Regions from separate parts of the Planctobacterium sp. AWH2_060 genome, predicted to be linked through region 3. Evidence: predicted binding sites of a transcription regulator. Region 3 holds the regulator's gene; each other region holds the start of a gene.

Region 1 (5,156 bases), 2.5 Mb from region 3:
GAAGTCGCCTTTTTCTACATGAATCTTTCTAAAAACAGCGTCTACCACTGGCTCTTTAACTTTTAATAACTCAGCAACGATTAGGGCTTTAGTTAATGCCTGTTCAATAGCGATATCTCTTCCCGGCATCATATCTACATGGTTCTTCTGCAGTTTGATACCGTCAGGCAAAGATGCATCCAGGTCTCTCATAAAAGCTTCCTGGCTAAAGCAATGTGGACAATAAAAAGAGAAAAACTCAGTCACCCCTTTTTTGTCGGATAACGGTGTTTCCAGTACAGTGTAATGAGTGCCTTCTTCAAATTCAGCGGCAAAAAGGTGTGTTGTAAACAAAGTTACAAGCAAAAGAAATACTTTGGTTTTCATAGGGTGCTCTTGATTTTTATTGTTGTCCTACAGACCAAACTAGTAAAGCCTGTGACCACTAAGTAGGATTGCCATTTAGTTTGCTGACATACTAACAAGTTAACCAGATAAAAGTGTCTTCTGATTCTGTATCAAAATATTGCGGGAGAAACAAAGGAACAGATTTATTTAAGTGATACCATTTGCAATATCATATTCACCTGTATTCCACAAAACTTCGGAAGTTCACACTCTTGTCCTTAAGTCATGCGTAAATCAGATAAAAAACTAGACAATCAAATTCGTTCAGGATTAACGGAAGTATGCGAAGCAGCGTTGAAAGACCTTGAAGGGTTTCAATGGCTTACCCACCTTGTGAATTACAATAACTTTCCGCAAAGCCTCAAAGTGATCTGTGTTTTCGATACCAATAACAACCTGGATAACTACTTATTGTCAGTCAGAAATGATTATATCCAGTCGCTTATCATCTCTGAACTTCAGAAATTAAACATTTCCTTAAAATCAGTCAGAAACCAAATTCTGTTTGATACAGAAGAAAACTGCACATTGCAGCACAATGGCAATTGGGCGAAAAGGCTGGGTTAAAAGCTCTTCACATGGCGTTAGTGAAGAATGAATAACGAGCCCAATTAATCCAGTAAAGGGCCCTTGCAAGCTAAACTACAGCGCCAGAACTCTTTGCAACAATTCATTGTTAATGGCTTCAATAGATCTTATTGTATCGTCATCCACACAGGGAATACGGCACCATTGATTTTTTTGATTTAGATATTGGTACACCTGATAAACCTTTTCCAGATAGCCGTGGGCGGCTTCATGTATATCTTCTTTTTCATCGGTGTAACTGCGTTGCTTTTTCTTAAGTACCAACTCTTTTGATACCGACAGTGGCACATCGAGGAAAAAAGTAATATCGGGTTTTGGCAAGCCATTGACTTGATATTCCAACTCTTCCAACCAGTCAATAAAAGCTACGCGTTCTTGCTCTGGAAACTTAGCCGCCTGATGGCCCATATTGGATTCCACGTAACGGTCACAAACCACATAATATCCCGCATTGAGATCAGCCAACAAATCAGGCTTCTGCTCCAATCGGTCACTGGCAAACAACACTGAGGCTAGCTTCGGATGCACCTGGTCAATGGAGCCGAATTCACCACGCAGAAAAGCGCCCACTTCTCGTCCAAAAAAAGTCTGCTCATAAGCCGGAAAACTGTACATTTTTACTTTTTTCCCTGCTTGTTTAAGCTGTTCTAACAACAGTTGGCTTTGTGTACCCTTACCACTGCCATCAATGCCTTCTATGGTTATTAGTTTTCCCGTCATGGTTCAGACCTGTATTGCAATATTTATTTGGTTTATCCAGGCGTGTAGCCGCCTGAAAAAATTCGAGGCGTAATAATGCCACTAACGACGAAATCTGTCAGTGTTAATTAGAAGAGTTAAGCCAATAAAAAAGGGGCAGTTACCTGAGTAACCGCCCCGACAAATACCCTTGCGCTAACGAGGGGTTGTATTACGGAGACACTAAAAAGTGTTCTTGAACTGCTGCAATTCTTTTAGCTAAACAAAATTACAGCGGTAATCTGATTTAAAGCTCTGGAGCTTCCTCTTTCGCATCCTCGGCCTTACCAGTTTTCTTTAGTAACAGTTCTTCGCGAAGACGAGTTTCGAGTTCATTAGCAATTTCCACATTGTCTTTCAGGAACTGCACTACATTGGCCTTACCCTGTCCGATACGATTGCCATTGTAGCTGTACCAGGAACCCGCTTTTTCTACCATCTTTTGCTGTACACCAAGGTCAATCAATTCAGCTTCTTTACTGATACCTTCGCCATACATAATCTGGAATTCACACTGTTTGAACGGCGGAGCTACTTTATTCTTTACTACCTTGACGCGGGTTTCGTTACCCACTACTTCGTCACCAACTTTTACTGAACCGATGCGACGAATATCCAGACGAACAGAAGCATAGAACTTCAGTGCATTACCACCGGTTGTCGTCTCTGGGTTACCAAACATCACACCAATCTTCATACGGATCTGGTTGATGAAGATACACAAGGTGTTAGATTTTTTGATATTAGCAGTCAATTTACGCAGTGCCTGAGACATCAAACGCGCCTGCAAACCGACGTGAGAGTCACCCATCTCACCTTCAATTTCAGCTTTCGGTGTCAGAGCGGCTACAGAGTCCACAATAACCACATCTACGGCTCCTGAGCGGACCAACATGTCACAAATTTCCAACGCTTGCTCACCTGTGTCTGGCTGCGACACTAATAACTCTTCAACGTTTACACCCAGCTTTGCGGCATAAACTGGATCTAGTGCGTGCTCCGCATCCACGAATGCACAGGTTTTACCTTTCTTCTGCGCTTCAGCAATAACCTGTAGCGTCAGCGTGGTTTTACCGGATGATTCCGGACCATAGATTTCCACCACTCGACCACAAGGCAATCCGCCTATCCCCAATGCAATATCAATCGACAATGAGCCAGTGGAAATAGACTCAATATCCATCGCCAGGTTGTCGCCAAGGCGCATAATGGTGCCCTTACCGAATTGCTTTTCAATTTGTCCAAGTGCTGCTGATAGTGCGCGTGATTTATTGTCGTCCATTGTGAACCCCTGTTTCTAAAATACTCTCATGTAACCTGAGAGATTGTGATTATGGTCGCCCCTACTGATTTTCAGGCAGAGCGTAATTTTTTCGTTAGCTATGGGTAAATATTGATTGAAGTTAGTAGACGGGTATTGCTTTCAACCCAAACAACTGTATTTTCAACCAGTACTTGAGCACAAGTATACTGTACAACCATACAGTTACAATGTTTTTTTTAAAGTATTTTATAAGTGCTTAAAAAATTGAGAGTTTTTTAATTTTCAAGATGTCGCCGACCTGAAGTCGGCGACATTTTACATGTATTTCGAGCAACAATCCAAATACCTCTCCTGCACAATAAAAGTAGGATAAATCTTATAATGCCAACTTTTTGATCAATGTTTGCATTGCCACTTCTACGGTTTGTTCCCGAACCTTGGCTCGGTCGCCTGTAAATATTTTAGAAAATGCAAATTGCTGCTCGCCAATAACAAAACCAAACCACACCAGACCCACGGGTTTGTCTGCAGTTCCCCCACCCGGCCCGGCGACACCGCTCACTGCCACCGCCACATCGGCCTTTGCCATTTTCAAGGCACCGAGGGACATTTGCTCTACAACCGCTTGTGAAACCGCCCCGTGCTTATTAATGATTTCGGGGTCGACGGCGACAAGATCGGATTTAGCCTCATTGCTATAGGTGATGAATCCTCGTTGAAACCAATTTGAACTTCCAGGGGCACTGGTAATGGCGTATCCTATGCCTCCTCCGGTACAGGACTCGGCACAGGTAATCTGCCAGTTTTTGTCTGTGAGTAGCTCACCAAGTTGAGCGGAAAGTGTCAAAATCTGATCTGAAATCATCGAAACTTCTCAAAAATAAGTAAAAAATAAATATGTCGTCACCTGATTATAGTGAAGCCGCACTGGCAAACCATACCCCTATGATGCAGCAGTATTTACGCATCAAAGTCGAACATAAAGAAATCCTGTTGTTTTATCGCATGGGCGATTTTTATGAATTATTCTGGGATGACGCTAAACGTGCCGCACAACTACTGGATATTTCCCTGACAGCCAGAGGCAAATCAGGCGGCAATGCCATCCCCATGGCAGGTGTTCCCTACCATGCTGTTGAAGGCTATCTCGCCAAATTGGTAAAACTGGGGGAATCGGTTGCCATCTGTGAACAGGTTGGCGATCCGGCAACCAGCAAAGGCCCCGTTGAGCGTAAAGTCACCCGAATCATTACACCTGGCACAGTAACAGATGAAGCCCTGTTAGAAAACAGTGCCGAAAATCTGTTAGCAGCAGTTTCTCACCACAAACAGGAGATAGGTTTCGCGACTTTAGACGTAAGTAGTGGCCGCTTTGTGATCCGCCAGTTGCAAAGCACCGAAGCACTTGAAGCCGAACTGGAAAAAGCTCGCCCTGCTGAGATTCTATATCCTGATGACTTCCCATATACCTGGTTGTTTGATCAAAATGCCGGGTTGCGACGCAGACCTGAATGGGAATTTGACCCGGCAACGGCGGTTAAACTGCTCAACGAACAGTTTGGCACCCGTGAATTATCGGGGTTTGGTATTGAGCAAGATAGATCGCAAATGGCACTAGCAGCGGCAGGCGCCATTTTGCAATATGTCAAAGATACACAACGCAGTGCCCTGCCCCATATTCGGGCTTTGAAAAAGCCAGAAGATGACCATCTGTTACAGTTGGATGCTACCACCATCCGTAACCTTGAACTTACTAAGAACCTGTCCGGTGGTGAGCAAAACACCTTATTTTCTGTGCTGAACCAGACCAAAACACCGATGGGAAGCCGTTTGCTACGACGCTGGCTACATGAGCCATTGCGCTGTCGCAACGCTATTCGCGCACGACATAGCCTGGTTGAACAAATTCAGCGAGTTGATTTTGTACAGGTTCAGGAAAACCTGAAACTGGTGGGCGATCTGGAACGAATACTGTCCAGAATGGCGCTAAGAAGCGCGCGACCGAGAGACTTTTCCCGATTAATACAGGCCTTGCAGCAACTTCCAGAGATACATATTTTTCTGGAAGAGCTGGGCAATCCAGAAGCGCTACTGTTAAAAGACAACATCGGACTTTTTTCCGAATTACACCAACAACTGGATGATGCCATTGTAGACATGCCCCCCATGTTAATTCGAG
Region 2 (5,156 bases), 1.0 Mb from region 3:
ATCTTGGTAAGGATTTTTTTCTGGAATTGCGTCCAGAGCCTGGGTACCGAACCAAATATTGTGGGTTTGGCATAACCCAAATCGTTGGCAAAGGTATCCAGGCTATCAACAAAATAAACCTTTAAACCGTAGTTTAACAATGTCGATTCTACATAGGCTCGTTCGGTACAATGTGACAAAGGCAGATAAGACATAATGCGATCGTCAGGTGTCACCGCCATACGCTTACCGACATTCTTTCCGGCATTAACAAAGCTTTGATAAGTATGCATTGCGCCTTTGGGATTTCCGGTACTTCCCGACGTGTACAGAATTGTCATGAGATCATCTTCCGCGACCGGCGATACGCTGTCTGCTGGCGCGCTTTCCTTCATAATGCTGTCCCACTGATGCTCTGCTGGCATTGTTGGATAGGGGAAAGCGACTTTGGATAGAGTTTCCGGTATACCACTGGCTTGAGATTGCCAATCATCTAGTTTGCCCACCAGGATCATTTTGCTTTCTGAGTGCTCCAGAACATAACTAATGGTTTCGGCATTCGCTGTGGGATAAATTGGAATACTGACCAGTCCGCCATACATCAGTGCTATATCAGCGATTATCCAGTGGGCACAATTCTTTGACAAAATAGCTACTTTATCACCTGGATTTAAGCCCTGTTTACGGAAAAAACTAAGCAGCTTTCGAGCCTGATCATCGATTTCCTGCCAGGTAAAAGTATGCATCTGTCCATTTTTAGGCTGGAACAACACTTCGCGATTGTTGTCCTGCACCATCCAATAAGTCAGCTTTTCAGCGGGAAGGGAAAGATTAACCGTATTCATTTACGCATTGACTCCTGGTAAATTTTGCACCGTGCAAGCGCTAATAGTAGTCAGATTTAGATGGGAATTAAAAGCTTTTTCGCAGCAAGTTATTAGAGTTCCTGACCGGCTCGCAATTGCAGGTAGCTATCGGAAGTGTTAACTACTTCTTGCCACCTGGGGGTCTTGGTGCCTGCTGTGTTGGCGGTTTCGGAGTCTGCAAGCCACGTTTGGGTTCCATTGCTCTGCGATGCTGCAGAAGATTGACAAACTCCGACTTGTTTTGTCTTTCTTTCATCTCCAGGCCTAACTGTAAACCTGCACTTCCCATAGTCTTTGCAGTTCCGAAGGAGGTTTTTGAGGCCATTTGCATTGCCGTACCACCAACATTTGCAATTTCATCAATTCCCAAACCTGCCGCTCCAGTCAAAGCTCCTACACCTGTCATCACTGCCATATGATTGCGTTTCTGAGCATTGATATCTGATTTAACCTGCGCCATTTGGCTACCTAACATCTCGCGCCCAGTTGCGTTCGGATTGACATTTTTCGCATAGGCTTTACTGGCTTCATTGTAAGCCCCTGTAGCCACCACACCTGCACCTATACTGACACCTTTTGCCGCTAATTTAGTGGCTCCGCCAGCCAGTGGATTGACCAAAGCCACACCAGTTCCTACATGGTTGGCAACATTAGCTCCCAGTCGCGTATACTTGGCTCCCTTGGCTATGGTTTCCGCTCTTGCACCTTCGGGGTTATTGCCTTTAAATTCGCGTTTAAATGGCCGTAATGACTCGGCTTCTTTAGTCAATGCAGCCCTGTCTCTTTTATTCAGGTTAGTAGCAATGTTCGCTTTGACATCCAAAGCAGCACCGGTCACCGCATTTTTAGACATCTTGTCATAAATATACGAGCGTTCTTCGTGTAAGCGAAACACGCTGCGCTCGTGCATTCTGCCGGGCCCCTGAGCAATATGAGTATTTAAGCGTTGCATCGCCTCGGGACTCAACTTATTGGGCCCACCACCGGGCGGTCTGGGGGCATTGCTGGATGGCGGTTTTAGCGTAGTTTTAGGACGCGGTTTGTTATTGCTGTTCATCAGAAAATCCGAATAAGTAAGTTACGCAAGGTACTTCAGCAAAGAGTAGTCAATAAACTCATTGAAAATCAATGAACTCACCATTAGGAAGTTTCGAATTTGGTGTTTTTTTGGCAAAACCTAAATTCTATGTACAAAACTACTCCATATTCAAATTGACGTCATCAGTCTTTCTCCATAGCAGCACAGGTGTTTTATTTGAATGGCACAGCAGAACTGAAAACCTGTACTTTGGTACAGTTAAATTTTGAAAATAGGGAGTGTATATTTTCACTCGTTGGCAATAGGGCTCAACATAAAATATAAGGAAATTTATTACGCAAGAATTAAGTGTAAATGAAATTGAACAGGTTAATGGCGGCTATTGGGATAGAGTTATAGGGGGTGTAATTGGTGGAATAGCGGGTGGTTATGGTGCTGTTCTAGGCAGCAATGGAAATTACAGTGCACAAGGTATTATCACGGGGGTAGTCACTGGAGTAATAACAGGGGCGTTGAACCCTGTCCGCTCCTTAGGAAATGCAGCAACTACACTCGCTGGTTCTGGAGCCACTGGTGGCGCAGCCAGTGTCATTGACCAATACTTTGAGATTAAAGAGTAACAGGTATGGAATCTGTTAGCGTACTTCTTATTTTGTTCTCAGTTTTAGTAATATCTATTTCTGCTGGAATTAAAATGTTACTTGGATTGAAGGCCATTGACCCCGTTCCCGGTAAGCTTAAAGGAATCAAAAAGTTCCTGGCAATGTGGAATGTTACACTGGCTACAGCAGTGGCCTTTTGCATTGTCTATTTTGGCTTTGCACCTTTATTAAATTCGTAATAGCGTATTTAATAAATTCAAGGAAAGTATGCTGCTGATAATCACTGTCACAATAACTCTGTTAACCTCATTTGCAATAAAACGCCTTTGTGGCGTTGGATTATTGGCCCCTTTTCCCGAGAATCTAAACGGCTTTCGCTGGCTTCTGGCGCAGTTAAATGTGTTTATCTCTATTGTTGCAGGTTGGACGGTGAGTAAGTTCTTACTGACACCAATGATTGAAAGCGTTTTACTTTAAAACGGTCAGACCAGGTTACGGCATAACTAAAGCGCGTTAACCTTTGCAGAAAAATTGTACTAAAAAGATCAAAGCACTCTAACATCAAGTAGGGTGAGGCGTCACCGCCTCACCCCTCTCACATAACCGTACGTACGGACCTCGTATACGGCTTATGCATACTTCCATTCAGCATAAGCGTTGAACACATGGACTGTTAATTGAAATCGACGTGACGAATGTAAGTTACACTTCAGACGAAAAGCCGAATATCAATATCACGCGACTTTAAGCCATATACAGATCTCAAGTTAATTAGGTTAAAAGAGACTTTTTTGAAGAGGTTCAGGTTTGAAGTAGCTTTTCACTTTATATTGGTTATGAACTTGTTCGGCACCACTAAATTAGACATTGCAAATGGAAATAATAATTGCGCCCTTGCAGTTGTATTTGGCATGCTACATGGGCTGGGTATCAAGCTTACTTCACCATCGTATTCACCTGTTTCTCTTGAAAAGCGGGACGATGTCAGTGTCAGTGATGACGAGCGGCTAAAAAAACCAATGCCAGAAGATAACATCACCCCACCGTCCGAATATACCTTACTCATCCAATTGGCAACAAACCGACCCTAATCCCAATTTGGGTTGCCAAGCACGCTGCAAATGGGCCGTTTGTTCGCCCCGTTCCAACCGATAAGAACCGTTCTGCGTTTGCCACCCCGGCGTGAACGTCCTGAAACTAAAGTTCAGGACGTCAGCACAAACAACTTAACCATGCTTTTTCGCCCGCCGTGCGGTCTGTAGAGCAAGACAAAACGCAAACACCCCGAGGAAACGACGTTGCCAAACTACTATGGAGACTAAAATCAACAATAGCCAAGAAACACTGCCGCCTGAAGACTTGTTGGTCACTGTAACCACAAATACAGGCTCTTCAAGAACGGTTACCTGCACTCGCGCGTCATCACTTAGCACTCCATCACTAATGACATATTCGACAATATCGCTTCCCTCAAACCCAGCACGCGGCGTATAGGTTATCGTATTGTTAGCATTGACCGTTACCCTACCAACGGTTGCAGAGGCAGAAGTTACCTGCAACGCATCGCCATCACTGTCGACGTCATTGCTCAACACTTCAATGGTCACAGGTGTTTCAAATTCAGTAGTGACACTGTCATCATTGGCAACAGGTGCCCTGTTGGCGGAAACAATATTAACCGTCACCCTTCCTGTAGCTGGCTTGTCAAAGTCATCTACAATGACATATTCGATGATATCGGTGCCTACAAAGCCTTCTGCCGGTGTATATAGCAACGTCTGCGATGATGATACGGTCGCGTTTCCTTGTTCTGCTGTGGCACTAATCAACCGGATCTCATCACCATCAATATCCAAATCATTAGCCAGTACATCGATTTCAATGGCAGTAAGGTCATCAGTTTGTCCGATATCAGGCACGGCGCCAGGTGCCCTATTGCCTTTAATACTCACAGCAACGGTAGCACTGCCTGAGCCGTTATTCCCATCAGAAATGGCATATACAATACTTGCCTGCCCAACAAAGCCCGGCTCGGGGGTAAACCGAAGAGTGTTTTTAGCGATGATTTCTACACTGCCGAAGTCAGTACTAACGTTTACGATCTGAATGCTATCCCCGTCGGGATCCACGTCGTTGGAGAGTACATCAATATCTAATGAGGTATTCCATTGCATTGTTACTGAGTCATTTTCGGCAACAGGCAACTGATTATTCTCCAGCTTAACAGCAACACCGCCTGGGTCGACAATCGCGCCGTTGGCGAGACCGTCATCGTCGTTGGGCCCCCCGTCTTCGATTAACAACTGAACACACCAGTCGCCTTCACTCAAGCCTGGGGACCATGAGGCATCACCAGGCGGAGGACAAACTCCTGGTTCGCCAGCACTGGAAAATACTGCATTATTGTCGTTAGTTACAAAATCGCTCCAACGCTGGGTGGTCTCCTTAAACTTGCGATAAACCGCAGCAGCGGGCACCGGCCTGGTTTGCGGAAATACGACCTGAACACTAAGTCCTTTTTGCGGCACATCGTACAGTTCAAAATCGAACACGCCGCCAATATTTTCCGCCTCGCTATCTTCAGGCAGGTTATCTGCCGCAAAGCGCACGTATTCATTAAGCGCATTTTTAGCTGTGCGTCTTTGTGCGGTATCAACCAGTATAACTTCC
Region 3 (5,156 bases):
AACTTACCCAGTCGCAGGGTGTTTTCTAACAGTTTTTCTGCGCCCACCTGAGGAAAACTGCTTTGATTGCTAAATGGGCATTGCCTTAGCAAGGCCAGATAGCTTTCCATGACCTGCAACAACTCTTCTTTGCTCATGGCGCGTTTCTCCGCCACCAGTAAACAAAGTGACGCCAGGCCCATGCCGCTTACCGCTGATGCCTGATTAATACGCTCCAGTATATTGTGGCTCAGGGTGTTCACCGTAGGATTAAGCCATGATGGTTTTTTATCGTCCAGGCTGGCTTGCGCTTCTCGCCAATCCGGGGCATTTTTATCCAGGTATTGGCCCAGATGAATAGGCTCGCCAAAGTTTAAAAATCCGTAGCCGTAGTTTTTCAGCTTTCTGATGGCGGAAAATACCCCGAGGAAAGATTCTTTTTCCTTACTTTTGCCGCGCAATTCCTTGAGGTAGCTCTTCACTTCCATTACATGCTCATAGCCGATATAAACCGGGACTATGCTCACCGGGCGTTTAACGCCTTTTACCATTGCCTGAATAGTCATGGCTAACATGCCGGTTTTGGGCGGCAGTAACCGGCCGGTTCTGCTGCGTCCGCCTTCGGCATAAAATTTAACGGAATAACCCTTGTTAAATAATTGCTCCAGGTATTCGCGGAATACCGCAGTATAGAGTTTATTACCAGCGAATGAGCGGCGAATAAAGAAAGCACCGCCGCGTCGGAATAAACCACCGATGGGCCAGAAGTTGAGGTTAATACCCGCGGCAATGTGCGGTGTCACCAGTCCTTCGTGGTAAATTACGTAGGTCAGCAGCAGGTAATCCATATGACTGCGATGACAGGGAACATAGATGATTTCGTGACCATTTTGCGCCAGTTCCCGCACTTTATCGGCATTTTTAACTTCAATACCGTTATATATCTTGTTCCAGACCCGGCCCAATAAGCGATCGCCCAGGCGGATCACGCCTTCCCGGTAATCGGCGGCAATTTCTTCGATGTAACTTTTCGCTTTGATTCGTGCTTTGTGCAACTGTTGCGGAGAGTTCTTAGCTTCCTGTGCCATGGCTTTTTTAACGGATGGCGCAGCCAGAATGCTGTTAAAAAGCTGGTGTCGGTCCATTAACATTGGACCGTTCATACTTTGCTGCCGACGATAAAAGTGGGTGCGGGCCAGTCGGATCAACTTATGAGCGATTTCAGAATCTGAGCCTACGGTGGTGGCCATTTTTTGGCTGGAAACCGCGGAACTGTAATAGACAAAGTTATCTCGCCCTAAAAACAACACAATAAAAAACTTTCGCAACCAGTTTGGCGAGGCCTTGAAGGTGAACAGGTCTGCCCAACCGCGACTTTCTTTACCTGGTGCGCGTCCCCAGAAGATAGACACGGGAACGATTTGTAAATCCAGGTTTTCATCATCTCGGTGCAGTTCAAAAAGGCGGGTAAAACTTTTGTTGATGTCTGTGTGTTTTGATTTTTTTGAGAATAGAGATTCAGGTTCCTGCAAAAACAAACAGTTGCTAATTTTGTCACCAGCAATTTCCAGGTGTTGATCGGGAGCCGGTAAGCCCAGCATTTTGGTAGACAACTCCAGGGCAACGCGGTCAGTGACTGAATTAGTTTTTAACAGATAAATGATAGGACGAGTTTTATCGATACCTAATTCGCCCTCGATATCTGTAGGAATATTACTGGTTTTTACCAGCCAGCGAGTCGGGTATTTTACTAAATTAAAAAATAGATTTTGATACCAGGCCATGGTGCTTAAATTCAGATTCAAATTATTGCGATCATAGCATGACCTTTTCTGTTTGGCTTAGTGATCTGTGTAAGCGAATTTCAGCGGACTTAACTGAAATTGCGGATTTTTTATTGAGATTATCCGGTAACTGTATATACTCCCAGTTAAACTGTACGTAAAAACAGGTTAGATATGCGTCCACTTACGTTACGACAAGAGCAGGTGTTGAACCTGATAAAAGAGACAATCTCCGACACGGGTATGCCGCCCACCCGAGCCGAAATAGCACGTGAGCTTGGCTTTAAATCAGTTAATGCCGCCGAAGAGCACCTAAAGGCGCTGGCCAGAAAAGGGGTGATTGAAATTTTAGCGGGCACCTCTCGTGGTATTCGCCTTACCGGACCTGTTGATGAACCTGAGCCGGAATTAGGTCTGCCATTAATTGGTAAAGTCGCGGCTGGTGAACCCATCCTGGCGCAAGAGCACATAGAAAGTCACTATCAGGTAGCCGCTGGCATGTTTCAACCTGAAGCCCATTATTTGTTGCGGGTGGACGGCGAGAGCATGAAAGACATTGGAATTATGGATGGCGATTTACTGGCGGTTCATCGCACTAATCAGGCCCGTAATGGTCAGGTTGTGGTGGCCAGAGTGGAAGAGGATGTTACCGTTAAGCGTTTTGAAAAGAGCGGCTCTCAGGTATTGTTACATGCCGAGAATCCTGATTTTGCACCAATTAAGGTCGATCTAAAATCTCAACCCTTAAATATTGAAGGTATAGCAGTAGGAATTATCCGAAATAACGCCTGGATGTAGCAAACTTTTCTTGCCAACAAAAATATTTCACTATTTCTCACTCTCTTCTAGCCCATTGATAAATGGGCTTTTTTGTATCTTTAACGGCCTGCTAGTTGGTTGTTCCCGTTAAAAGTTAGCTTTAAAAACAGCTTATTTATTTCCCTTTTTAAGATTTCGGTCTATTTTTGACGCTATAGATGATGAAAAAAACATCATTTAGTGTCTCTCAATTGTTTTTGATCTTCGAAATTTGTTTACATATCATTCAGATTTTAACATAGTAATAACATATATGTTTCAATGCTGTAACTTTTGTGCGGCACCGTTGTTGTAAAAATGACCAACAACAAAACAACGGGTAATGAAGGAGGAACACACAGGTGGGTAAATTGTTTACTGGAATTTGGGGCGTGATGGCGTTTTTAGTGAGTTTCACTAGTTTCGCAGCGTCAGATCCCAAACCTGATCAATATCAGTTAAATCTGCGCACTGGTGTCACAGATATCAGCCAACAGGTATATGACTTACACATGACCATTTTCTGGATTTGTGTGGTCATTGGTGTGATTGTATTTGGTGCCATGTTATGGGCCACGATTTTCCACAGAAAATCCAGAGGGGTTACACCGGCAACATTTCATGAAAGTGTTAAAGTGGAAATCGCCTGGACCGTCGTGCCCTTCATTATTCTAATCGGAATGGCTATTCCCGCCACCAAAACCCTGATTGCTATGGAAGATGTGTCTTCACCTGATGTCACCGTTTTGGTAACCGGTTCTCAGTGGAAGTGGCATTACAAGTACATGGATAACGAGGTTGAGTATTATTCTGTGATGGCTACTCAACCCGAGCAAATCAATAACAAGTTAGAAAAGAATATTAACTATCTGCTGGAAGTGGATCGCCCTCTGGTCATTCCTACCAATCAAAAAGTCCGTTTTCTGATCACCTCGGATGATGTTATCCACTCCTGGTGGGTACCGGATTTTGCCGTTAAAAAAGATGCCAACCCAGGATTTATCAACGAAGCCTGGGCAAGAGTTGAAAAGCCAGGTATCTATCGCGGTCAGTGTGCTGAGTTATGTGGTAAGGATCACGGCTTTATGCCGGTTGTGGTAATTGCCAAAGAGCCAGCAGATTACGCGGCCTGGATTGCTGAGCAAGAAGAGCAGCAGCGCATAGCCAAAGAAGAAGAGCAAAAATTACTGGCTATGAACATGGATATGGACGAACTCATGAGTGTCGGTGAGCGCGTTTACAACACCACGTGTGCCGCTTGCCACATGCCTAATGGTGAAGGTTTACCGGGCGTATTCCCGGGACTGAAGGGCAGTGATATCGCCATTAACGATATGCAAAAACACATTGAGGTCGTGGTTAACGGTGTTTCCGGAACGGCCATGCAAGCTTATGGCAAGCAGCTTTCCATGAAAGAGTTAGCCGCTGTAATAACTTACGAGCGAAACGCCTGGGGTAACGATACAGGTGAATTGGTGCAAGCCAAAGATGTTAACGCTGTATTAAACGGACAATAAGGGGAGTTGAGATGAGTACAGTGACTAATGATATCCATCACGACGAGCACCATGATCATCACGATCATAAACCTACTGGTATTAAGCGCTGGTTATACACTACTAACCACAAAGATATAGGTACTTTGTATCTCTGGTTTGCCTTCATCATGTTTTTGATAGGCGGCGCCATGGCAATGGTTATTCGGGCGGAGCTGTTTCAGCCTGGACTACAAATTGTTGACCCTAACTTTTTTAATCAGATGACCACTGTCCATGGGTTGATCATGGTATTTGGTGCCGTTATGCCAGCGTTTACTGGTCTGGCAAACTGGATGGTACCACTGATGATTGGTGCGCCGGATATGGCGTTACCCAGAATGAACAACTGGAGTTTCTGGATCTTGCCTTTTGCCTTCTTGATCCTGTTAATGTCCTTATTTATGGAAGGTGGCGGTCCCGCGTTTGGTTGGACTTTCTATGCGCCTCTGTCTACCACTTACAGTAACGATACAACGGCTTTGTTTGTATTTTCAGTGCACATCATGGGTGCCAGCTCAATCATGGGTGCGATTAACGTTATCGTAACCATATTGAATATGCGCGCACCAGGTATGACTCTGATGAAAATGCCACTGTTCGTCTGGACCTGGCTGATTACCGCATTCCTGCTGATAGCTGTTATGCCGGTATTAGCTGGCGCGGTGACAATGGTTCTCACCGACAAATTCTTTGGAACCAGCTTCTTTGACGCTGCTGGTGGCGGTGATCCGGTGATGTTCCAGCACATTTTCTGGTTCTTTGGTCACCCTGAGGTGTATATCATGATCTTGCCAGCCTTTGGCATTATCTCTCAGATTGTTCCCACCTTCTCCCGTAAAAAATTGTTTGGTTATTCCTCCATGGTATATGCCACGGCGTCCATTGCCTTGTTGTCATTTATCGTCTGGGCTCACCATATGTTTACCACCGGTATGCCAGTGGGGGCGGAGCTGTTCTTCATGTTTGCCACTATGCTGATATCGGTGCCCACCGGGGTGAAAGTATTTAACTGGGTGGCGACGATGTGGCGCGGTGCAATCAGCTTTGAAATTCCCAT

Evidence for each region. The regulator LexA, encoded in region 3, represses DNA repair genes until DNA is damaged. The targets are predictions, from matches to a motif close to TACTGTATNNNNATACAGTA.
Region 1: the regulator LexA is predicted to act here: its motif matches at 3,182-3,201, upstream of recA (recombinase RecA).
Region 2: the regulator LexA is predicted to act here: its motif matches at 2,125-2,144, upstream of ACXAD8_RS11410 (class IIb bacteriocin, lactobin A/cerein 7B family).

What each region holds. Positions count from the first base shown of each region.
Region 1 is NZ_JBSWTG010000001.1:1,139,003-1,144,158, forward strand. It holds gene ACXAD8_RS04975 (thiol:disulfide interchange protein DsbA/DsbL) at 1-366, opposite strand, end outside; gene ACXAD8_RS04980 (Fis family transcriptional regulator) at 613-954, shown strand; gene tmk (dTMP kinase) at 1,030-1,695, opposite strand; gene recA (recombinase RecA) at 1,961-2,995, opposite strand; gene ACXAD8_RS04995 (CinA family protein) at 3,354-3,839, opposite strand; gene mutS (DNA mismatch repair protein MutS) at 3,875-5,156, shown strand, end outside.
Region 2 is NZ_JBSWTG010000001.1:2,658,957-2,664,112, forward strand. It holds gene ACXAD8_RS11400 (AMP-binding protein) at 1-824, opposite strand, end outside; gene ACXAD8_RS11405 (hypothetical protein) at 967-1,902, opposite strand; gene ACXAD8_RS11410 (class IIb bacteriocin, lactobin A/cerein 7B family) at 2,217-2,504, shown strand; gene ACXAD8_RS11415 (hypothetical protein) at 2,510-2,725, shown strand; gene ACXAD8_RS11420 (hypothetical protein) at 2,754-2,963, shown strand; gene ACXAD8_RS11425 (hypothetical protein) at 3,278-3,577, shown strand; gene ACXAD8_RS11430 (Ig-like domain-containing protein) at 3,713-5,156, opposite strand, start outside.
Region 3 is NZ_JBSWTG010000001.1:3,665,355-3,670,510, forward strand. It holds gene plsB (glycerol-3-phosphate 1-O-acyltransferase PlsB) at 1-1,763, opposite strand, end outside; gene lexA (transcriptional repressor LexA) at 1,938-2,561, shown strand; gene coxB (cytochrome c oxidase subunit II) at 2,957-4,078, shown strand; gene ctaD (cytochrome c oxidase subunit I) at 4,090-5,156, shown strand, end outside.